Regions from separate parts of the Marinococcus sp. LNHM4E3-1 genome, predicted to be linked through region 2. Evidence: a T-box and tRNA genes for the amino acid it is inferred to sense, from the RefSeq annotation. Region 2 holds a T-box; the other holds one or more tRNA genes.

Region 1 (11,947 bases), on a different contig from region 2:
TGCTTCGCCTCCTGGCCGAAATTTACTGATGTCTTTTTTTCGAGTACAACCTTCCACTTCAGCATTTGTATCAGCATACGGCGGATAATATTCAGGTGGGCCTGGGCGTAGAGCATTTCTCTCCGCCCCCAGCCTTTGACTACATACACCGCCACCCACCAAAACTCATTACAGCATTGGTGAAAGAATCCCTCTTCCGGCACCTTTGTTTTGTAGCCTATGTCGGTAGGAGCAGGAAAATCAGAAACTGGGCGATCTTTATCCAGCAGGCAGCGGGTCAAACCGTCCTGCTCCCAGTGCTCATACCTGTTCTCTGCGCGCTTTAAGGTTAAATCAATGCGGTTACCATCCTGAAAAAGCATCAGAAAGGCAAATGACTCTCCCAACGGTTCACGGTATAAATTCATTTCATCCGGGGTCTGCATAACCAAAGGCTTTCCAAACACTTCAAGCCAGGTCCGGTCCTGAATCATTTGTTCCATATTTTCCACAAAATAAATAATATCAAAATCACTGAAAAGATCAGGACTGCTGCTTCCGGCGGCTGCACGGGATCCGCTTAGAGCTGCGGCCCGGACCCGTTCATCGTTTCTGGCAGTCTCCATTATCAGCGCCATCACAGCCTCAGGCGTGCGCACAGGCAGCCTCTCCTTTTAATCCAGGCTCGTCGATGCAGCCTCATAAGACAGCATCTGTCTGATTTGATTATGACTATCAAGCACAGCCACCGCCGGTTTGAACTCCCGGGCCGTTTCATTTTCCATCAATGCATAAGCAATAATGATGACCACATCCCCCGGCTGCGCCATTCTCGCGGCTGCACCGTTCAGGCAAATTACCCCGCTGCCCCGGAGGCCTTCAATCACGTACGTTTCCAGACGGGCCCCGTTCGTATTATTGACTACCTGCACTTTCTCGTTTTCCCACAGGTCCACCGCCTCCATCAGATCCCGGTCAATGGTAATGCTTCCTACATAGTTTAAATCTGCTTCTGTAACTACAGCCCGGTGAAGCTTTGATTTCATCATCGTACGGTACATCAGTGTCACCCCCTTTCTTTCTGGTCAGGAGAAAGAATAATATTATCGATGAGTCTCGCTCCCGAAAACTGCACCGCTCCTGCGATAATTATCTGCCCGTTCCATTCCCTTACAGGTTTAAGACCGGGATAAGTTAAAATATCCATATAATCAATCGTTCCGGAAATGTTAGCTTCTACTGTATGTTTTGCTTTCTTCAAAATGTCCCCGGGTCCATAAAACCCCTCTTCCATCCATAACGCTCCCTGCTTTAATCCTTCATACAGCCAGACAGCTTCCCGGCGCTCCCTGCTGGTTAAATTCACATTTCTGGAGCTCAGAGCCAGGCCGTCAGCTTCCCGAACCGTCGGGCCAGTAACAATCTCTGTTGGAAGATTAAAATCACGGGCCATATTCGTCAGTACAGCGGCCTGCTGCGCATCCTTCTGCCCAAAGTAGGCCCGTGCCGGCTGAACAATCTGCAGCAGCTTCAGCACCACGGTCGCCACTCCGTCAAAATGTCCCGGCCGGCTTTTGCCGCAGAGCACATCACTTCCCTCATGCACGCGCACCCCTGTCTGCATCTCTTCGGGATACATCTCTTTCGCTGACGGGGCAAACACTATATCGACGCCCCGGGCTTCGGCTTTTTCAAGATCCGCTTCGAGCGTACGCGGATACGCTTCGTAATCTTCATCCGGACCAAACTGCAGCGGATTGACAAAAATGCTCACCACTACTGCATCGTTTTCTTTCAAAGCCTGCATCATTAATGAAAAATGTCCTTCGTGCAGTGCTCCCATTGTCGGCACAAAACCAATTATTTCTCCCTGCTGTTTTCTCTCATTGATATGTGTGCGAATTTCCTGAATTGAAGTAAATACTTTCATGACGATGCGCCTCTGCTAAGATCTTTCAACACAGAGGCATCCATGGAAAAAGTATGCCTCTCCTCTGGAAATGCTTTCGCTTTTACATCACTTACATAGCTCTCAAGGGCTTCGTCAATTTGTGCCTGCACATTAGTGTACTGCTTAGCAAAGGAAGGGACAAAGCTCTCTCCCCATCCGACAGCGTCGTGAAAAACCAGCACCTGACCGTCAACGCCGGCCCCGGCGCCTATGCCGATAACCGGAATCGAAAGATGCACTGCAATCCGGGTGGCAAGCTCTCCAGGAACACATTCAAGCACCAGCGCAAAAGCTCCCGCCTGTTCGAGTCTCTCTGCTTCTTCCATCAATCGCTGTGCTTCTTCTTTTGTTTTCCCTTGTACTTTGTACCCGCCAAGCACCCCTACGGACTGGGGAGTAAGGCCGAGATGCCCTATGACCGGGACGCCGGCAGCCGTTAAGCGGGCGATAGTCCCTCTGGTAATTTCATCTCCCCCTTCAAGCTTCACTGCCTGGGCACCGCCTTCCTGCATCAGACGTTTCACTGCTGTAAACGTGCTCTCCATAGAGGAATGATAGGTTAAAAAGGGCAGATCCACTACGATAAATGTGCCCGGAGCCCCCCTGCGTACCGCACGTGCATGCATCACCATATCATCAAGCGTTACCGGAATCGTGGAATCGTAGCCGTGCACCACCATCCCTGCCGAATCACCCACAAGTATCATATCCATGCCAGCTTTTTCCGCGGCCTTTCCCGCCGGAGCGTCGTACGCTGTGATCATCGTAATCGGCTCCTGCCGTTCTTTCATCTGTTTAAATACCGCCGTGCTTTTCATCTCTCTCCTCCTGCTTCACTCAAAAGATATAGAATTATCTGATATTTTAGCCGATACATACTGCTTAGACCGACTTGTATTTACACATGTATATTATCTGACGCCCCTGCCATTTATTCAACCGCCGCGACTTCGTTTATCCAAAAAAATTCTTCAATAAAAAAATGCCCCCGTAAGAGGACATCAATAAATATTACTTAAGTCGAGCGAATCCCCAAATGTCTGAATCAGATACCGGCGGATCAAATCACGGCTGAACGGGGTTTCGTCTGCTTCACTGCGGGCTTCATCGTCTTTGGCAATAATGTGATCTATATGGGCTTTATTACCATTCACTTTTTGAATGACAGTGATGCGGTGGGAAGGGATATGCTTCAGCTCAAAAGAAAGCTTTCGCTTATTGATCTTAATATAGCTTTCGTGAAAGCCTGCTTCAATATGAAACTTGCGGTCGTTTATATTTTTAAATTCTTCTTCAAGATCCATAAAATAATACATAATTTCTCTAGCCGTCGAATCGATTAGCTGCTGCTCGGGCAGGGCATCAATATTTAAATATTTGCGTGTTTTAGTAGCGAATGTATTTTCAAAGCTCATTGATTTTCTCCCCTTTCAATTGCGTATCAAGTATTCAGTGCCGGCTCACATTACGGGCCTGAACACCTTCACCCTTGTCTGAACCCTGGTATTAACCGCTGCAGGAAACGCTTCTGCAGCCCTTCGGATGAACCACCCTGCGGACTCCCGGACGTGGTCCGGAGTAATTGTTTTCTTATCGAGCTTTTCGTCCAGCTTTTTTCGGAACTCGGTGACCCCTTCTTTATCTTCGCCAAAATACGCGTGATTGACTTCCGGAACCCGGCGGTCGAACGTATATGGGTTGAACTGCTGGTCTCCTTCATCCGTGCCGACATAGCAGAAAGCCACCTGCGGATTCCCAACTTCGTCAAACTGCATAATCGCAGCAGTCATATTTAAGCCAAGCTCCTTTTTCACGGCCAGACTTTCGTCGTATACCAGCTGCATTTTTTTATCAATTGGCTGTTCCTTATGTGATTCGAGAATCTTTACAAGCTGGGACCGGTGGGCGTCTGTTGCCACACCACTCACAGCCAGCAGCGCATTTCCGGCATCAAATACCTTCTGCGCCTTTTCATCCGCCGGCCCGCCCTCAAGGCTTGCCCCCTTTGAGTCCGTAGCAATCATCACAAAAGGATCCCCTTTGGGAGGTACGGCGCTTAGTAATAGTCCGGCAGTCATACTTTCACCTCTTCCAACATTCCTTGTGTCTATTGGTAATTACCCTCTGAGCGCACGGGCAAACGTCCCCCGGAAGCACTGTTATTTTTCATTTTTATAAGCCAATGTTGTTAAATTTCCGGAAAATCCATTTTAAATTTTTCGTAGCAAACCTTCCAAAATTCTTCAATACTCAGCGTATCGGCGTTAAGTTGAGTACTTCTTTTGCCTGGTGAAGGAAAAATCGAGACGGTTACTATTTTCGGTTCACATTGATACAGGTACGAAATACGGCTCCAGCAGTTACAGGCCTGGCTGAAAACCAGTTCACGCGCAGTATAGCTCATAGAAAACTCCTTCCTGTTTCTTCTGGCTATGCTTTTCTTCTATTTGGGTGTATACCTTTATCTTACCTAATATCGAGAGGAAATGAGTTGTTTTTCCTCATTCTTCCTAAAACAGTACTTCTTTCACATGTTCTTTCGTTAACCTCCGGAAGCCAAACAGAGGAATTCGTGAAAAGCCCGGCAGCTGCCCTGCCGGGACTGAACTTTCCTCTTATAATCTACTAATTGCATTTGTAAACAGTTTCAGGGGAAGGCCTGCAAAAAAAGAACGCCCTGCCTTCGCAGCACGTTCTTTCTATAAAAGCACTTTATGGATCTTTTAACCGGATGCTTCTGCCTTCTGAACGGGGGTCTGCTCAAAATACGCATCCATATGCTTATACCAGAGCCGATAGCCTTCGCTGTTTGGGTGAATGCCGTCACCAATATACTGTTCCATTTGACGGCCGTTTTCTGCATTTTCGTGAAAGGGCACAGAGGCATCTATAAACAAGACTCCCTGATCGCGCTCAAATTCTTCTTTGAGCTGATCCGCAAACTCCTGATAGCCGCTATCCAGCTCCGGAGTCGTGCTTTCATAGGTGATCGCCGGGTTTGGGTTCATCACCAATACTACGGCATCCGGCGCTTTCGTTTTCGCTTCCCGGATCAACTGATGGATATTATCAATACTTTGAGCAGCCCGAATGCCCCGATAGAAATCATTCAGTATACCTGTCTCAATAATCACAAAATCCGCTTCTTCAGAAAGCTCAGCATCGATCATTTCCCGTTCAAGCATATCCTCCGAGGAATAGCCATCAACTCCATGATTGTTCAGCTCTACGTGCTCGCTGTCATCATTAATCTGCTGCAGTCTCTCCTCTAATAGGCCGGCCCACGATTCGCTGTAGCTGTCCGCTCCGGTCCCGGCAGCCACACTTGATCCAAACACTTCTACAGTAGACGTATGATATGTATTTAGGCGGTGCTGCAAAAATGAATAAATATTCATCTCTTCCAGTTCTGAAAGCTCCTCGTCCGGGGTTTTAATTCTCTCACTGTTTTCATTTACAGATTCTCTATTTAAAGAAACGATTATCCAGATACCTCCAGCTGCGGCTGCTGTAAGCAGCAGTATAAATCTTTTTCTCATCTGTCCTAACTCCTTTTGCTATTTTCGATAGAGAATTGATCATAGCATAATATATTTCAGCAGCCTCCTACAAGGTCTAAAGGATCAGTTCTTCTCATTTATCAAATTTTTCTTACAATAGAAGTTATAACCCTCTGACGGACGGGAAAACCGTTATAAAAAGTGAGGTGAATAATTAATGTTAATGGTGAAATGCCCGGAATGTGGACACGAAAACACAGCTTCCATTCAAATGCCGCCCGAAACGTTAAGTACTGATTCCAACGTTTCCGGAAACGAACAGCCGTGTGAAAACTGCCATGCCTCGATTCCATTGTCCAACGAAAACCTCTACTATAAATAGGCCACCACTGTCAGCCTAAACACATACCGCCGAAACAAAAAACGACGCCGGGCCGAGGATAGTCCCTCAAACCGGCGTCGTTGGCGTGGTATGTATCTTGGAATGAATATATAATACCCCAACGCGTTTCAAACAGCAAGTTTTGTAACTAAAAAAAGTACATATACTTTTATAAGCCAATACAAAAACGACACCGGGATGAGAAGAAGCTCTCAAACCGGTGTCGTTGACGTAATATGTATGGTGGAGCCTAGCGGGATCGAACCGCTGACCTCTTGGCTGCCAGCCAAGCGCTCTCCCGGCTGAGCTAAGGCCCCATATTTTTGCTGATAAAATATCAGCCGACAAGAAATATTGTACCTTGTGTGTCTCTGTCTGACAAGTCCTTTTTTCACGTTTTTGTGTAACTTTGCAAAAAAGAGGGCCTGCCTGCGGGCAGGCCCATTTTCTTCTTACTCTTTACTCAGCCTCGTTTCAAGTGCTGTCTGGCGTTCTTCAAATCCCGGTTTGCCGAGAAGGGCAAACATGTTCTTTTTATACGCTTCCACTCCCGGCTGATCAAATGGATTGACACCGAGCATATAGCCACTCACAGCGCACGCTTTTTCGAAGAAATAAACGAGATATCCGAAGTAATACTCATTCCATTCTGGAATATCAATAATAATATTTGGAACGCCGCCGTCAGTGTGGGCAAGAAGCGTTCCTTCGAAGGCTTTCTCGTTGACGAAGCCCATCGTTTCTCCTGATAAATAATTTAAGCCGTCCAGGTCATCATCAGTGTTTTTCAATTCCAGAGCGCTCCCTGCATCCTGAATATGAAGTACTGTTTCGAGCAAATGACGCCGGCCTTCCTGGATGTACTGCCCCATCGAGTGCAAATCTGTTGAGAAATCGACTGCAGCAGGAAATAATCCTTTGCCGTCTTTGCCTTCGCTTTCCCCGTACAGCTGCTTCCACCATTCAGATACAAAGTGCATGTGCGGCTCATAGTTTACCAGCAGTTCAATGGCTTTTCCTTTCTGATACGCAGCGTAGCGGATAGCAGCATAACGGTAGGCCGAGTTTTCTTTTACACTCTGAAGCTTGCCAGCCTCCATGGCTGCAGCCGCTCCGTGCATCATCTTTTCCACGTCCAGGCCTGCTGCCGCGATAGGAAGAAGCCCTACGGCTGTAAGAACGGAATAACGGCCGCCGACGTCATCCGGCACGACGAATGTTTCGTAGCCCTTTTCGTCAGCCAGCGTTTTTAAAGCACCTTTGTTTTTATCTGTCGTAGCGTAAATTCTTGAAGCCGCTTCCTCTGCCCCGTATTTATTCTCGAGCCAGTCCCGGAACACCCGGAATGCAAGAGCCGGTTCTGTTGTAGTGCCGGACTTTGAAATGACGTTCACCGAAACGTCCTTGCCCTCCACCATTTCAAGAAGGTCATGCATGTAGCGCTGACTGATCTGGTGGCCGGCGAAATAAATTTCCGGGCCGTTCCGTTTAGAGCCGTCGAGCTGGTTGCGGAATGAATGACTCAAGCTGTCAATGGCCGCCTTCGCCCCCAGGTAGGAGCCCCCAATACCGATTACAATCAGCACATCTGAATCCTTTTTAATTTTTTCGGCTGCCTGCTGGATGCGGGAGAATTCTTCTTTGTCGTATGTATCCGGAAGATCAACCCATCCGAGATATTCCGAGCCAGCCCCGGTTTTTTCATGAATCATGCGATGGGCCGTTTCCACCATCGGCTGCAACTGCTCAATCTCATGCTCTGATATTTCCTGAGAAATATTTTTGCTGTTTACTTCAATTTGCTTTGCCATGTTATTACTGCCTCCCTTAAATATGTTTTATGTTTTCTCCGCCTCTATAACCCTTCTCCATTATAAAGAAAAACCCGGGCGCCCGCAAAACGTTCTTCAAACACCTGTACCCGTTTCAACCATATAAAAAAACCGCCGCTCGAAAGCGACGGTTCTTAAAGCGGGGATCATTATTTCCGTACCCGCTTATTCAGATCTGCCTGAATTTCATTGGATTGCTTCAGCCAGTCTTTTAATTTATCTTCAAGAGTATTAAATCCCTGAGTGTCGTTATTACTCTGCTGGGCTGGACGGCCGCTGCTTTTGCTTTGACGCGGAGCCTGGCTCTGCGGACGGCTTTCGCTTTTTTCCGGTGCCGGAAGGGTGTCCCGGATGGAAAGAGAAATCTTTCCTGATTCCTGATCGACGGATTTGATTTTCACTTTAACTTCATCGCCTACTGACAGTGCTTCGTTAATATCCTTAACGTAGCCGTGGGCGATTTCAGAAATGTGAACCAATCCTTGTTTATTTCCGTCGAGCGCAACGAACGCGCCGAATGGTTTAATTCCCGTTACTTTCCCCTCGACGATTGCGCCTACTTCATATTGCTGTACTGACATTCAAACAACTCCTATAACTTTTTATTAACTTTCAAATTATAGCATTATTTTCGAAATTCGGCAATCGATAAACTCACGGCCTATTCTTGACAAAAGTCCCACATGTTCGGTACTTTAAAGGAATAAATTAATTTTAAGGAGGAACCTACTATGAGCCAACCACGTGAACAGTGGGGGACGAGGCTTGGGTTCGTATTAGCAGCAGCCGGATCTGCCATTGGTCTGGGCGCTGTCTGGCGTCTGCCGTATGTTGCAGGCACCAGCGGCGGCGGGGCTTTTTTTCTGATTTTTGTTGCTTTTACGCTCATTCTCGGAACCGCTTTATTAATAGCCGAATTTGTGGTCGGGCGCCGCACCCAAAAGCCGCCGGTCCCCGCCTATAAAACTATTGCGCCGAATACCCCCTGGTTTTTTAACGGTATCATGGGCATGATCTGTGCTATTTTAATTTTATCCTTTTATTCCGTTGTCGGCGGATGGATTATTATTTACTTTGTCCGGAGCCTTGGAGGTCTTGCAAGTGGAGGGACAGATTACGAGGCTCTGTTTGGCTCGATTATTTCCAACCCCTGGGAAGTAGGCATTGCGCACCTTGCCTTTATGCTGATTACGATTCTTGTCGTACAGGGCGGCGTGCGTAAAGGTATCGAACGGACGACCAACTGGATGATGCCTGCACTGTTTATTTTATTTATTGTGCTTGTAATCCGCTCGCTCACCCTTGAAGGAGCCGGCGAGGGTATTGCTTTCTTTTTGCAGCCCGACTTCAGTGCAGTCACAGGCACCACAATTCTATTTGCCCTTGGTCAGGCGTTTTTCTCCCTCAGCCTCGGTAACTCTGTGATGGCTACATACAGTTCCTACCTTCCGAAGGAAAAGAGTCTGGTTAACTCAGCGTTTTCTATCGTCGTATTGACGATTGTCATTTCACTGCTTTCCGGGCTTGCGATTTTCCCAGGAGTGTTCGCTTTTGATATACCACCGGATGCCGGGCCGAATTTGATCTTTATTGTACTTCCGGCAGTGTTTGAGCAGCTTGCACTTGGTTCGCTGTTCTTTACGCTGTTTATGCTTCTGCTCATCTTTGCTACGTTAACCTCGGCGTTTTCCCTGCTCGAGATTATTGTCTCTTCAGTGTCTTATAAACGCCCGGACAGCCGCGGACGTACAGCCTGGGTCGTTGGTATTCTGATTTTCGTTCTCGGCATTCCGTCAAACCTGTCATACGGACTGCTATCCGACTGGCTGATTTTCGGCAATACCTTCTTTGATTCCACCGACATTCTGACAAGCAATTTTCTGCTTCCCCTCGGGGCGTTGATTGTTTCTCTGTTTCTCCCATTAAAAATTAAGAAAGCAGACCTTCGTGATGAAGTGATGCGCGGATCTGCGATGGGAAATGGTGTATTTCTCATCTGGTTTACCATCATTCGTTACATCGCCCCTGTGGCGATTATCATCGTATTCATTAACTCACTTATTGGCCTGTTTACAGGAGCCTAAAAAAAGCAGCCCGCGGGCTGCTTTTTTTATTCTTTATACTGACGTTCCGGAATATGTTTTTCCTGAATAACGCCGCGGTCAATGAAATCGCGCACAAAGCTTTGAAAAGATTCCTTGTCCTCCGAGTTCTTTGCAAGAGCTTCAATATTGTTCACAAATTTCAGCTGGTCGTAATCGTATTTAAACTGGCCGGTAAATCCGCGTGCGATTACTTTCCCGTAATGCCAGCAGCAGTTTCTATCTTTCGTATTCAATGCTTTTGATAAAATCACCAGTGCTTCAAGCAGGCTGTTTGTAACAACCGGATCATTCTCAGAATACGAGGCGATGTGACTGAAGGCTGAATATACATAAAACGAGAATTCTTCATCCTGCATAATCAGGCGCAGCGTTTCATCTTCATCTGTTAAATATGGAGTGAATTTAGTCACTTTAGAAATCGAAAACAGCAGGTCCGTCAGCTGGTAAATAGCGTCCTGGGCGGTCATAGGTTCATCGTTTCCAATCGATTTGATCGCAATTTCAGTCAATTTCCGGATGCCGAATTCCAAATCTTGCACTTCCGTTTTGCTGTGTCCCAGGTATAAAAACTGGCGGAATTTCTGTTCATTGATCGCCATATCTGCGCTGCTGTCTGTTTTCCAGTATTTAAATAACGTAATTCCTTCCATGACAAAGTCACCGACGCGACGCTCCATTTGAATAACGATCCCGTCTTTTCTGGCTTCTCGTATCAGCTTGCCGAAATCCACCACCTGCAGAAAGCCGGTCCGTTCACTGGCCACTACATGGGCCCCGCCGTGTGTTTTTTCCCGGAAAACCCGATTTGGATCCTGTGGACGGTAAGGCTCAAGGTCATAGACGAGCGTATTCAAAATACGCAGCTGGGACTCTTCCTTCATGGAGGTGGTAATGCTTGATACCTGCATCCATCTCGTCGCGTGGTTGATAAACAAAATAAAATTAATGACAGAAATAGAGGTCATTACCACGCCGGAGATAGGGAAAATTACGTATTCACTCATGCTTGAATCAAGGAAGAAGAATACAAACAGCAGGAAAAAGAAACATAAATTAAAGATCCCGATCGAGTGCTGGGTTTTTCGGTCGGCAATAAAGTTAAACAGCACCCTTGGGGTAAACTGGCCTGAAAAACTCGTCAGCACGACGAGTATCGAGTTAAAAGTGAAGGCGTTCAAGGTAAGTACGCCGGAGAGCATTGTGCTGTACATCGTCTGCGCCAGGCTGTATTCCGTCGAAAATACCGGCAGCGAATTGAAGGCGGGCTGCAGACCGAATTCCGCCCAGTAGGCCACCACGGAAAGCACGGCTGCGAGCATAATGTAAAGGGCCGGAAGCACCCACAAGCTCGAGCGTATTTCATACCACTGCTGGCGGTAGGACATGCTCATCATCTGCCGTATTTTTTTCGGCAGCATGCGTCGAATAGCATTTTTCAATAAATTCATCCTCTCTATACGAACCGAAAATACGTATGTAAATCCCTGTATCGTTTTCCCTTCTGTTTATGTTTTAAACTGAAGGGAGTATATTCCAACTTTACATGAAAAAACCGGCAGAGAAAACCTGCCGGTCCGTGTTTTTTTTACCCATGTCGGTCCATGAAGCGTTTGAACCGCTCCATGGCCTCTACAAGCGACTCCAGCGAAGTAGCATACGAGCAGCGGACGTGGCCTTCTCCACCTGAACCAAAGACTGTCCCCGGCACCACAGCCACCTGCTCCTCTGTCAGAAACGTCTCGGCAAATGTCTCAGCGTCCATACCGAGCTTCTCAATCGAAGGGAACGCATAGAATGCGCCGAGCGGCGTGTGGCATTCGAGTCCCATCTCCGCAAATGTCTTCACTAAATAATTACGGCGCTGCCGGTAGCTTGCCACCATCTTCTCGACATCTGCGCGTCCGTTTTTCAACGCTTCAAGCGCTCCAAACTGGGCGGAGGTGGACGCACACATCATCGTATACTGATGAATTTTTAGCACTGCAGCCATAATATCTTTCGGGCCGCATACATATCCTACCCTCCAGCCTGTCATCGCAAAGGCTTTTGAAAAGCCGGAGATCAAAATTGTGCGCTCGAGCATGCCCGGAAACGCCGGAAGGCTTGCGTGCTCATAATCGTAGCTGAGCTCGGCGTAAATTTCATCCGATACAGCCAGCAGGTCATAGTCCTTAATGACCTTTACGACCGGCTCGAGC
Region 2 (11,947 bases):
GATTGCTAATTTCAAGCGCTCGGTGGAGCTCGACGAATCGGATGCCGAAGCCAGATATTATTACGCCCTGTCGCTTGCCCAGCAGGAGGAAGTTGATCAGGCGGAAGCAGAATTTAAAAAAGTGGTGGAGCAGGATCCGGATCATGCCGATGCCCACTATAATCTGGGAGTGGCTGCTCTGTTTAATGAACGGGCGGAGGAAGCTCTCAGCTTCTTCGAGAAAGCACTTGAAGCAGAGCCTGAACACGCATTGGCAGAGAACGGCAGACAGCAGGTTCAACAGCTGCTAAGCGAAAAGTGAGGTTGTGCTATGGAGAACGGACACGATGAACAGGAACTGCTCGAGCCCTACGTCCTCGGAACGGTGCAGCACGTTATATTTCGGAATGAAGAAAATGGCTACACAGTAGCGAAAGTGAAAATTAAAGAATCGATACCTGCCTTTGAAGAAAGTACAACGACCATCGTCGGCATTCTTCCAACGGTGGAGGCAAATGAACGGTATCGTTTTAACGGCGAGATTAAACAGCATCCGCGGTTTGGCACCCAGTATCAGGTCATCTCTTATCAAAAGGAAATACCGACCGAACGCTCAGCGTTAATCGACTATTTATCGAGTGACCGCTTCCCGTACATCGGGCCAAAGACAGCGGAAAAATTGGTCGACCGCTTTGGGGCCAAAGTAATTGATGAGGTTCTCGAGCGCCCGGAAGCCCTCGAAAAAATTCCCGGACTGAATGAAGAGAAACGCAGACAAATCCGCACCGCCATGCTCGAAAATCAGGGCATGGAGCATGCGATGACGCTTCTTGTACGATACGGATTCGGTACGGATCTTGGCGTGAAAATATACAATCAGTACCGCGAACGGACCCTTGATATTATTCAGCATGATCCCTACCAGCTCGTCTGGGATGTGGAAGGGGTCGGCTTTACAAAAGCGGACCGGCTCGGAGAAAACACCGGCATCCAAAAAAATGACCCAAGCCGTCTGAAGGCGGGAGTGCTGTTTGAACTGTATGAACGGACGATGCAGGACGGCCATGTGTATATCCCGAAGCAGCAGCTTCTTGACAGCGCAGAGCAGCTGCTTGCCGACCCTGCCGTTACTATTGATCAGCAGGAGCTGAAGCTCGTCCTGCAGGAGCTTGTAAATGAAGAACGGGTGCGTATTGACGATGATCGTGTTTATATCGCCTCTTTATATTTTGCGGAAAAAGGGTTTGCTGGCAGGGTGCATAAACTGCAGGAAGAAGCGGAAGAAAAAGAATATTCCCAGGCGGACCTGCTGCAGGCTCTCGGAGAAGTAGAAGAAAAGTTTGATATTGAGTATGCCGAACAGCAGAAGGAAGCAATCCAGACGGCTATGGAAGAGCCGGTAATGCTGCTTACAGGCGGACCGGGGACCGGAAAGACCACGATCATCCGGGCTATTGTGGAAGTGTACGCCTCGCTCTATGATGTTTCTCTGGACCCTTCCGAATATTCAGGCAAGAAGCCCTTCCCTGTACTGCTTGCTGCCCCGACCGGCCGGGCGGCGAAGCGGATGAAGGAGTCCACCGGCCTGCGTGCAGTGACAATTCATAAACTGCTCGGGTTTAGCGGGGAAGGAGAAAACGAGCTGTTTGAAAAGGATGAATATGAGCCTCTCGAAGGGGAGCTGCTGATTGTCGATGAAGTATCGATGGTGGACATGTGGCTGGCCAATCAGCTGATCCGTGCGGTCCCGAAAGGAATGAAGGTCGTGTTCGTTGGGGATGAGGATCAGCTTCCTTCGGTAGGGCCGGGCCAGGTGCTTGGAGATTTGCTTGAAGCCGGTACTATACCGACTGTAAGCTTGTCGGTTGTGTACAGGCAGACGAATCAGTCCTCGATTGTAGAGCTGGCCCATGCAATGAAGGAGGGCGGGCTGCCGGACGATTTTGAACAGCCGTTTGAAGACCGGCGGTTTTTCCCATGCACGAAAACTCAGGTTGCCGATGTGGTGGAGAAAACGTGTGCCGGTGCCATTCGCAAGGGCTACGATCCGATGGATATTCAGGTGCTTGCCCCGATGTACCGGGGAGAGGCAGGAATTCACGCCTTGAATGAACGGCTGCAGGAAATGTTTAACCCCCGGACGCCTCAAAAACGAAGTGTAACCTTCGGAGACGCTGTTTACCAGAAGGATGATATCGTTCTTCAGCTTGTAAACAACGGCGAGGAAGGTATATATAACGGGGACAAAGGTGTACTCGAAACGGTCTTTGAAGCAAAAGAAACTGTTGATAAAGAAATGCAGATTGTGTTTTCCTTTGACGAAAAGGAAGTCAGCTACACACGCCAGGATCTTAAACAAATCACTCTTGCCTACTGCACTTCTATTCACAAGGCGCAGGGAAGTGAATTTCCCATCGTAGTCGTACCGATGCTGATGTCCTACCGGCGGATGCTGCGCCGTAATTTATTGTACACAGCGATCACACGGGCAAAGGACTATTTAATTCTCTGCGGGGAAAAAGAAGCATTTATGTATGCCGTAAAGCAGGAGTCAAAAAATGAACGCTATTCGCATCTTCGGGAACGCCTGAAGAACCGGGAGGAAGATCCGGAGGAGCAGGCTTGACAGAAAATACGGTTTCCTATATAACTGAAACAGAATAACAAAAACAGTGATGGAACGAGTACGGTGGATATATTCTCACAGAGACCGGCAGCAGCGGCTGAAACTGCCGGAGAACAACCCGCCCGAACGCTGCTCCGGAGTGCAGGCAAACCCTGCCGGATCATCCACGTTACGGATGCTGAGTTGGCCGTGTTTTTTTATGCGGCAACCAGGGTGGTAACGCGAGTACACTCGTCCCTGTTTTCAGGGGCGGGTTTTTTTATTGAGATTTAAACGAAATGAAAACTCACGGGAGGCTGATCAATAATGCCAGCATTAACATCTACTGAAGTCCGGCGGCGCTTTTTAAACTTTTTTGAGGAAAAAGGACATACAATTGAGCCGAGCGCCTCGCTCGTTCCGCATGAGGATCCGACGCTTTTATGGATCAACAGCGGGGTAGCTACGATGAAAAAATACTTTGATGGACGGGTGATTCCTGAAAATCCGAGACTTGCGAATGCGCAAAAGTCCATCCGGACCAACGATATTGAAAACGTTGGAAGAACGACGCGCCATCACACATTTTTTGAAATGCTCGGAAATTTCTCGATTGGCGACTATTTTAAAAAAGAAGCTATCGAATGGGCATGGGAATTTTTAACGTCAGAGCGCTGGATAGGCTTTGATGAAAATAGGCTGTCGGTTACCGTTCATCCGGAGGATGACGAAGCATACCAGTACTGGAGAGAAATTATCGGCCTTCCAGAAGAACGGGTTATCCGTCTCGAAGAAAACTTTTGGGATATCGGCCAGGGACCGAGCGGGCCAAATACGGAAATCTTTTATGACCGTGGAGACAGCTGGGGAGATGATCCCCGGGATCCTGAGATGTATCCGGGAGGAGAAAATGAGCGTTATTTAGAGGTATGGAATCTCGTATTTTCCCAGTTTAATCATAACGCTGATGATACGTACACCCCTCTTCCAAAGAAAAACATTGATACTGGCATGGGGCTTGAACGGCTAGTCACCCTCGTTCAGGACGTGCCGACCAATTTTGACACCGATCTTTTCCGGCCGATAATCCGAAAGGTAGAAGAAGTATCCGGAAGAACGTACGGGGAAAATGAAGAGCAGGACATTGCTTTTCGTCTGATTGCCGATCACGTCCGGACTGTCAGTTTCTCCATCGGGGATGGGGCCCTCCCGTCCAATGAAGGACGCGGATACATTCTGCGCCGTCTGCTCCGCCGTGCGGTACGCTATGCCGGCTGGCTCGGTCAGGAGGAGCCGTTCATGCACAGACTGATAGGTGTCGTGGGCGAAATTATGGAAGACTATTATCCAGAAGTCCGCGAAAAGCAGTCCTTTATTGAACGTGTGGTAAAAACCGAAGAAGAACGTTTTCATGAAACGCTGACCGACGGGCTGAAAATGCTGAGGCAGGTAACAGAAAAAGCCCGTAATAAAGGTGAAACAGTGATTTCCGGTAAAGATGTTTTCCGCCTGTATGATACGTACGGCTTCCCGCCTGATTTAACGGCAGAATACGTAGTAGACGAAGGATTCGCGGTAGACAATGAAGAATTCGAAGTGGAAATGGAGGCCCAGCGGAGCCGGGCCCGTGCGGCGAGAAAAGACAGCGGTTCGATGCAGACTCAGGAGTCACTTCTGACAGATATCGACACAGAGAGCACATTTGTCGGCTACGAGCATTTTGACGTGGAAACAAGCGTTCAGACGCTGATTCACAATAAAGAACTCGTGGATACGGTCGGCGCCGGAGAACAGGTGCAGTTTATCCTGGAAAAAACCCCGTTTTATGCGGAAAGCGGCGGCCAGGTGGCAGACCGCGGCACGATCGTAAATGAAGCCGCAGGAATGGAAGCGGTAGTGGAAGATGTCCAGAAAGCTCCGAACGGCCAGCATCTTCATACGGCACGAATTGAAAAAGGCTCGCTTCGCAAGGGAATGCATGTAAGAGCGTCCATCGAAGAAAATACGAGAAGAAGTATTATTAAAAACCATACGGCGACCCACCTGCTGCATCAGGCTCTTAAAGATGTGCTGGGTGAGCATGTCAATCAGGCAGGGTCGATTGTGACAGATAACCGCCTCCGTTTTGACTTTTCCCATTTCGGACAGGTCACCGAGGAGGAAATAAAGCGGATCGAGCACCTTGTAAACGAAAAAGTGTGGTCCAACGTGTCGGTGCTGATTGAAGAAAAAGGAATCAATGAAGCGAAGCAGATGGGGGCCACTGCATTATTTGGTGAAAAATACGGGGAAAGAGTTCGCGTAGTACAGATCGGCGACTACAGCGTTGAACTGTGCGGCGGCTGCCATGTCGGCAGCACCTCCGAAGTCGGGGTGTTCAAGATTACAGGAGAATCCGGAATTGGCGCCGGTACCCGCCGCATCGAAGCTGTTACCGGCCAGTATGCGTATGAATACTTTGAAAGCAGAATGCAGCTGCTTGAAGAAACAGGCAGCATCATCCGGGCCCGTGCCATCGAAGATATTCCGCAGCGTGCAGAAGCTTTGCAGGAGCAGATTAGAAGCCTTCAAAAGGAAAATGAATCGCTGTCGCAGAAGCTGAGTAATCTTGAGGCCGGGGATCTTGCAGACGCGGCAGAAGAAATAAACGGTATTCCGGTGATTGCCAAAGAACTTCCAGGAGCAGATAAAGATACACTGCGGCAGACGGTGGATGAACTCAAACAGAAGCTTGGAAGCGGTATTGTCGTGCTTGGAACGTCGGAAGGGGAAAAAGTACAGCTTATTGCCGGAGTAACGAAAGATCTTACTGAACGGTACAAAGCAGGAGATATTGTGAAAAAAGCAGCGGAAGTATGCGGAGGCGGCGGAGGCGGCCGCCCGGATATGGCTCAGGCAGGAGGGAAACAGCCTGAGAAGCTTGGGGAAGCGTTAGAAGAAGCGAAGAACTTTATCTTAACCCTTTCCTAAACACCCCTATCTCATGTACAATATAATCGTCTATACAGTAATCGTATTAATTACCACAGTATAGGAAGGGAGCTTCTCCTCCCTTCTGCTTTTTATGAAATGATCTTTCGTGAAAAGTCATCCGAGGAGGTGGAGGAATTGGATACGAACGACCGGACCGTACGTTTTAACCGAGAAGAAGATTCTTCCGACCCGAAGGCCGAAGAAGTTCTGCTCAGCGTGTATGAAGCGCTTGAGGAAAAAGGGTATAATCCAATCAACCAAATCGTGGGATATTTGCTTTCAGGCGATCCGGCCTATATCCCCCGTCATAAAGAAGCAAGAACGATCATCCGCCAGCTCGAGCGGGATGAATTAATTGAAGAATTAATTCGACACTATTTGAAGGATCACCAATCATCCTCGTGAAAAGAGCGCTTGGTATCGATGTCGGAAAGAAAAGAATCGGGATTGCCATCTCCGACGCGCTGGGCTGGACAGCCCAGGGTGTAGAAACGATTCATTTAAAAACGACAGAGCCGGACGAAGCTTTTCCGCGTATTCTTGAGCTGGTTAAAGAAAATGAAATCGAGCAGCTTGTAGTCGGCCTTCCTAAAAATATGGACGGAACGATTGGGGGCAGGGGGAAGGAATGTCAGGCATTCGCAGAGAATCTTGAAGAATTTTCCTCACTGCCTGTAGCCTTGTATGATGAGCGATTGACAACGAAGGCGGCAGAACGCACACTGTTACAAGCAGATGTCAGCAGAAAAAAGCGCAAAAAAGTCGTAGATAAAATGGCAGCTGTGATGATTTTGCAGAGTTATTTGGACCATCAATCAAACTTATAGCAAAGAGGTGAAATAAAATGGCTGAAGAAGAAGAAAAAGAAAGAATTGTCATACCCGATGAGGATGGCAATGAACATTTATTTGACATCCTGTTTACATTCGACGCAGATGAGAGTGAGCAGTCCTACATTGTAGTGGTTCCATCAAGTGAAGCTGACAATGACGAAGTAGAGGTTTTTGCTTTCCGCTATGAGGAAGAAGGCGAAGGGGACGAGTCGGATATAAACCTTTTCCCAATCGAATCTGACGAAGAATGGGAAATGGTCGAAGAAATGGTGAACACTTACAGTGCTAACGAGATGGAGTAGAACCTGTTCTAACCGTAAAGGAAGCACACCGGATCTTCTTCCGGTGTTTTTCTTTATCATTATATCTGCCCTGCAGCTAAGTGAGGCAGTTAAGAGGAGAACATCCATTCATGAAAACGCTCATATATTCATATGCCGGGCGCCGCACTTCTAAAAAGAAAAAAGGAAAGGCGGCACTTTATTTCCTGGGGGCAATATTTTTGATGAGTGCCGCTTCGGCTCTCATATATGTGCTGTACATGCTTTTTCCGGCAGCGGAAAATGACGGGGAAAAACAAACCGTCGTTATTGAACAGGGCGCCTCCACGGAAGCTGCGGCTGAGTATTTGGAAAAGCAGCAGCTGATCAGAAACTCTGTTGTGTTTCAATACTACAGTTACTTACGGCCGGACAGCCTGAAAGCCGGTACATACCGGCTATCTGCTTCGATGAGTGCCGTAGAAATTGCCCGTACACTTGAAGCCGGGCAGCAGGCACAGGAACCGGTAGTTTCCATCACTATTCCGGAAGGCCGGTCTCTGGAGCAGATAGCACGAATCAGTGCGAAGAATGCTGATTTTTCAGAAGAAAAGTTTATGGAAACCGTCACCGATGAGGCGTTCATTCGTTCCCTAAGTGAATCTTATTCATTTATCAGGGAGTCAAATAATGAAAATGGCGTGCGCTACACACTGGAAGGTTATTTATCCCCACAGACGTATGAATATTATGGTGACTCCCCGGGTACCGAAGCAGTAGTGAAGGATATGATTGAACGAACAAACGAAACTATGGTAGAATTTTCGAATCAAATCACTAACAGCCCATGGACTGCCCGTGAAATATGGACCATTGCTTCTATTATAGAACGGGAGGCGGGACGGGCAGAGGACCGGGCTCCGATTGCCGGAGTGATCGAAAACCGGCTTGGGAAAAATATGCGTCTTGAGATGGATCCTACGGTGGCATATGCGCTCGGTGAACACAGGCTTCGTACTTCCTTCAATGACTTGCAGGTGACTTCGCCGTACAATACCTACCGAAACCGGGGCCTGCCGCCTGGGCCAATTGCAAGCCCGGGTATACAGTCGATCGAGGCAGCTTTGAATCCTGAAAATACGGAGGCGTTATATTTTTATGCCCGCCCGAACGGAGAAGTTATTTACAATGAAACGTACGAGCAGCATACACGCACCCAGAGAAAGTATGAAAGCGAATGGGAGAATCAATAGCTAAGAAAGCGGGCGAAAAAATGCCGGACATAAACAACCACTTTTATGAGTACCGGAAAGAGTTGGGTATCGGGCCGCCGACGTGGTTTGAAGAAATGATTGAAGAAGCGGAACGCGACCGTGTGCCGGTTATGGATGAAGAGGCCCTGCAGTTTATGATCGAACTTCTTCAGTTAAAAAGACCGGCATCGGTTCTCGAGATTGGCACGGCGATTGGTTATTCTGCTTTGCGAATGGCAGCTGCCCTTCCCGAAACGTCCATAGTATCGGTGGAAAAAGACGAAGAACGCTACAGGCGTGCAGCTTATTACCGGGCTAAAAGCCCCTGGCAGGAGCAGACTACGTTTGTTCTTGGTGATGCTTTAAACCTGCAGGAAGAATTTTCAGAAAAAACGACGTTTGATGCGGTATTTATAGACGCTTCCAAAGGCCAGTACCAGCGGTATTTTCAATTGTGCGAGCAGCTGCTGGCTCCAGGAGGGCTTATTATTAGTGATAACGTTTTATTCCGCGGTTTGGTCGCTGACCCGAAAGCAGATATACCTGAACGATTACAGCCGATGGTGCAAAAAATTCGGGCGTACAACCGCTGGCTGGTGGAAAGAAAAGACTTTCACACCAATATTTTCTCTGTCGGTGACGGCGTGGCAGTAAGTGTTCTGCTTCCGGAAGCAGCCGGTAGTATAACGTAAAATACTATAAAAATAAGCCGAAATATGATACATTTTTATACTGAATAGAGGAGTGAAAATATGCCAGAAGAAAAACAGCATTTTATGACAGAAGAAGGCAGAAAGAAGCTTGAAGAGGAACTGGAATATTTAAAAACGGAGCGGCGCCAGGAAGTCGTAGAGCGCATAAAAATTGCAAGAAGCTTTGGCGATTTGTCCGAAAACTCGGAGTATGATGCTGCCAAAGATGAGCAGGCCTTTGTAGAAGGACGCGTAAGCCAGATTGAGCAGATGCTCAAAAATGCTGCTATCATTGAAGAAGACACAGGTAATAACTCCGTAGTGTCGCTCGGAAAATCAGTACGGTTTAAAGAACTGCCAAACGGCGATGAAGAAAGCTATACGATTGTTGGAAGTGCAGAATCTGATCCGCTGGAAGGAAAAATTTCCAACGATTCCCCAATGGCCCAAAGTCTGCTCGGACGCCAGATTGGTGAACAGGTGACGGTTTCGACACCGGGCGGGGACATTGAAGTCGAGATTATTGAAATCGCCTAAAAGCCGTTCGGCAGCAATGAAAATTTAAGCACAGCGCCCTGCTTTGAGGATGTAAATCATAGGTCTATATTCCCTCGTTTTCCGAAAATATTTCCTTTATGATAAGACATGTTACGTTCTCTCTGCAGGGCGTGTTTTTGTACTACAAAAGCAATACATATGATAGGGGCAGGTGACTCATAAGATGTCGAACAACAATTATAACGACGACTCCGGCTCGCGCTTTCAAAAGAAAAGAAAAAAGCGGATGAATAATGTTTTAAATGCTGCTATTGGTATTGTAGCAGTCCTCATTCTGTTCTTTGGGATTCTGTTATTGTTTTTTAACAATAATAATGAACAGGCTGAAGATAACGGGGAAGAGATGGCAGATTCAACTAATACCGAAGAAGAGCAGAATGAAAGCGGACCGGAGGACAACCCGGACACTTCTTCTACAGAAGAAACCCCGGAAAACAATGCAGATGAAGAAGGTACAGAAGAAGAAACTTCAGAAGAAGCAGAAGAAACCTCTGAATCTGATTCTTCCTCTGAGTCCGATTCTTCTACAGAAGAAGATCCGGCTGCTTTTTCAAACGATGAAGCCGAAAATGACTCCTCTGAGGAAAGCACGACCAGTGAAGACTCGTCAGAAGAAGAGAACAGCAGTACTTCCGACTCGGAAGGCAGTGACAGTGCTGATACGGAAACGACTCAGGAAGACGGAGAATACGAACCGGTGGGCACTGAACAGGAAAGCTTTCAGGCTGACTTTACGCAAGGCGGTCAGAACTGGGAAGAAATGGAGAACGCTGTAGAAGCAGCCACTGGGCTTAGATCGACAGAAGGTAACAGCACAGTGCTCTGGAGACTCGAAAACGGAGGATCGCAGGATACGGCAAGAGCGGTTATCAGTGAGGACGCCAGCAGTGAAAACCCATACGAAGTACGCATGGAATGGGTGGACGGCGAAGGCTGGAAACCAACAAGCGTAGAGCGTCTTGACAGTAACCCGTACAACTAAAGAAAAACCGGCTTTCCTTGGGGAGGCCGGTTTTTCTTTATATTATTCTGATGAAATTAAGGGGTGGGGACAGCGCGGAAATGAACGACAGCGGTGTAAATTGAACGCCCGTTCTCTGAACGGGTATGCACATGGTGCTGCACGTGATGAACCCCGAGCATCAGAGCTTCGTTTTGTTCGATCTTTTTTTGAATATCTGCTTCCAGCTGTTCAAGGGACGACGATTCAAAAAATTCGACCTTGTCCCGGATTGTTTGCAGGTTTAAGGACATATGTATTCTCCTTTGCGTTATAATGTACAGGGTAGTTTTACCAGTAATTATAATTGTAAATGATAAAGGTGGGTCCGCCAATGCGTTTAGGCATTATTGGAGCAATGGAAGAAGAAGTTGAATATTTAAAAAGCTTAATGGAAGATATAGAAGAAAAAGAAACCGGCGGCTGCTTTTTTTCTTTTGGGCGCTTAAACGGCCATGAGGTAATTCTTTTGCAGTCGGGTATTGGAAAAGTGAATGCAGCTATCGCCACCTCGCTTTTAATCGGGCTGTACAAGCCCGAAGCTGTAATTAACACAGGCTCAGCCGGAGGATTCAACCCGGACCTTTCTGTTGGCGATGTGGTGATATCCACAGAGGTGCGTTATAACGACGTGGATGCGACAGTGTTCGGATATGAATTCGGGCAGGTGCCAAATATGCCGGCAGCTTATCCTGCAAGCCGTGAATGGATAGAGAAAGCAGAAGCCGCCGCTTTGCAGGTGGACTTGAATACGCGGACGGGGCTGATTTTGTCCGGAGATTCGTTTATGAGTAAGACGGAGCAGGTGGACGCCTTAAAAGCTCACTTTGACGAACCTCAGTGTGCGGAAATGGAAGCAGGGGCAATTGCCCAGGTATGCTATCGGTTTTCCTGCCCATTTGTAGTTATCCGTTCGCTCAGCGATATTGCAGGCAAAGAAGCAAAGCAGTCCTACGATGAATTTTTAAAGCATGCTTCGAAGCAGTCAGCTGATATGGTTATTGCTCTTTTGGCCCAGGCATAAATCCATCGGAAAAGTGGTTAACGAAGAAGAGATACGGTGTGGCGGATAATTTGAGCCGTCAGCCCCCAAATAACAATATCCTGATAATGATACACAAACTGGGGCAGCGTTGTAGTGTTTGTCCGGTACGTTTCTTCATTTGGTATTAATGAAGTAGGAAACGTGTCTGAAAAACGCATGCCCATGTATACATTATGCTTTTCGGGTTCGTTCTTTAAAAAGAAATCAAGCGGCACGGTGAACAGTTCATCCACCTCCGACGTATTAGGGGAAAAATCACCAGCATAGTCAACTTCTCCAATATAAGGATAGACTATGCGCTGAAACGGCTGGACAACAACGTCCAAAGCTCCCCATACATCCATCGCTTGAGAGGGGATGCCGGTTTCTTCTTCGAATTCCCGAAGTCCTGCAGCAAGAGGAGTAGGATCAGAGGCATCGATTTTTCCGCCCGGAAAACATATTTCTCCCGGCTGGGACTGCAGCGACCATGCTCTGCGCTCAAACATTAAATGATATTCATCGTGCAATGAAAGCAGGGGTACTACTACCGCTGCTTTTCGCATATGCTCTTCGCCCATTATAGCGGCAGAACGGGTGCGAATTCTATTTTTCCAATAGCGGGCATTGTCCATAGTATCCTCCTTCTGGGGTATCATTGTTTTTTCTTCTTTCGAATGTGGTATATATATTTACAGGTACTATATTACAGGAGGGATCAAGATGTCAGAATCAGAACGTCTTAAAAATAAAGTAAAAAAAGAAAAAAA

Evidence for each region. The T-box of region 2 lies ahead of alaS (alanine--tRNA ligase). A T-box ahead of a tRNA ligase gene usually reads a tRNA of that ligase, here a tRNA-Ala.
Region 1: it has a tRNA-Ala gene. The T-box ahead of alaS (alanine--tRNA ligase) is inferred to sense a tRNA for this amino acid. The anticodon was not compared.

What each region holds. Positions count from the first base shown of each region.
Region 1 is NZ_JBQLID010000020.1:19,275-31,221, forward strand. It holds gene ACTRXI_RS15230 (aminoglycoside 6-adenylyltransferase) at 1-638, opposite strand, end outside; gene panD (aspartate 1-decarboxylase) at 654-1,040, opposite strand; gene panC (pantoate--beta-alanine ligase) at 1,046-1,909, opposite strand; gene panB (3-methyl-2-oxobutanoate hydroxymethyltransferase) at 1,906-2,748, opposite strand; gene ACTRXI_RS15250 (DUF3942 family protein) at 2,932-3,345, opposite strand; gene ACTRXI_RS15255 (hypothetical protein) at 3,391-4,008, opposite strand; gene ACTRXI_RS15260 (SGNH/GDSL hydrolase family protein) at 4,654-5,469, opposite strand; gene ACTRXI_RS15265 (hypothetical protein) at 5,648-5,812, shown strand; tRNA gene ACTRXI_RS15270 (tRNA-Ala) at 6,054-6,129, opposite strand; gene ACTRXI_RS15275 (glucose-6-phosphate isomerase) at 6,265-7,623, opposite strand; gene yugI (S1 domain-containing post-transcriptional regulator GSP13) at 7,794-8,225, opposite strand; gene ACTRXI_RS15285 (sodium-dependent transporter) at 8,376-9,728, shown strand; gene ACTRXI_RS15290 (DUF2254 domain-containing protein) at 9,755-11,188, opposite strand; gene ACTRXI_RS15295 (aminotransferase) at 11,335-11,947, opposite strand, start outside.
Region 2 is NZ_JBQLID010000005.1:73,466-85,412, forward strand. It holds gene ACTRXI_RS06975 (tetratricopeptide repeat protein) at 1-301, shown strand, start outside; gene recD2 (SF1B family DNA helicase RecD2) at 311-2,605, shown strand; T-box leader at 2,643-2,847, shown strand; gene alaS (alanine--tRNA ligase) at 2,912-5,554, shown strand; gene ACTRXI_RS06990 (IreB family regulatory phosphoprotein) at 5,693-5,962, shown strand; gene ruvX (Holliday junction resolvase RuvX) at 5,959-6,384, shown strand; gene ACTRXI_RS07000 (DUF1292 domain-containing protein) at 6,402-6,692, shown strand; gene mltG (endolytic transglycosylase MltG) at 6,803-7,903, shown strand; gene ACTRXI_RS07010 (O-methyltransferase) at 7,924-8,595, shown strand; gene greA (transcription elongation factor GreA) at 8,656-9,132, shown strand; gene ACTRXI_RS07020 (YrrS family protein) at 9,317-10,135, shown strand; gene ACTRXI_RS07025 (DUF2536 family protein) at 10,192-10,407, opposite strand; gene mtnN (5'-methylthioadenosine/S-adenosylhomocysteine nucleosidase) at 10,488-11,177, shown strand; gene ACTRXI_RS07035 (NUDIX hydrolase) at 11,195-11,836, opposite strand; gene ACTRXI_RS07040 (hypothetical protein) at 11,901-11,947, shown strand, end outside.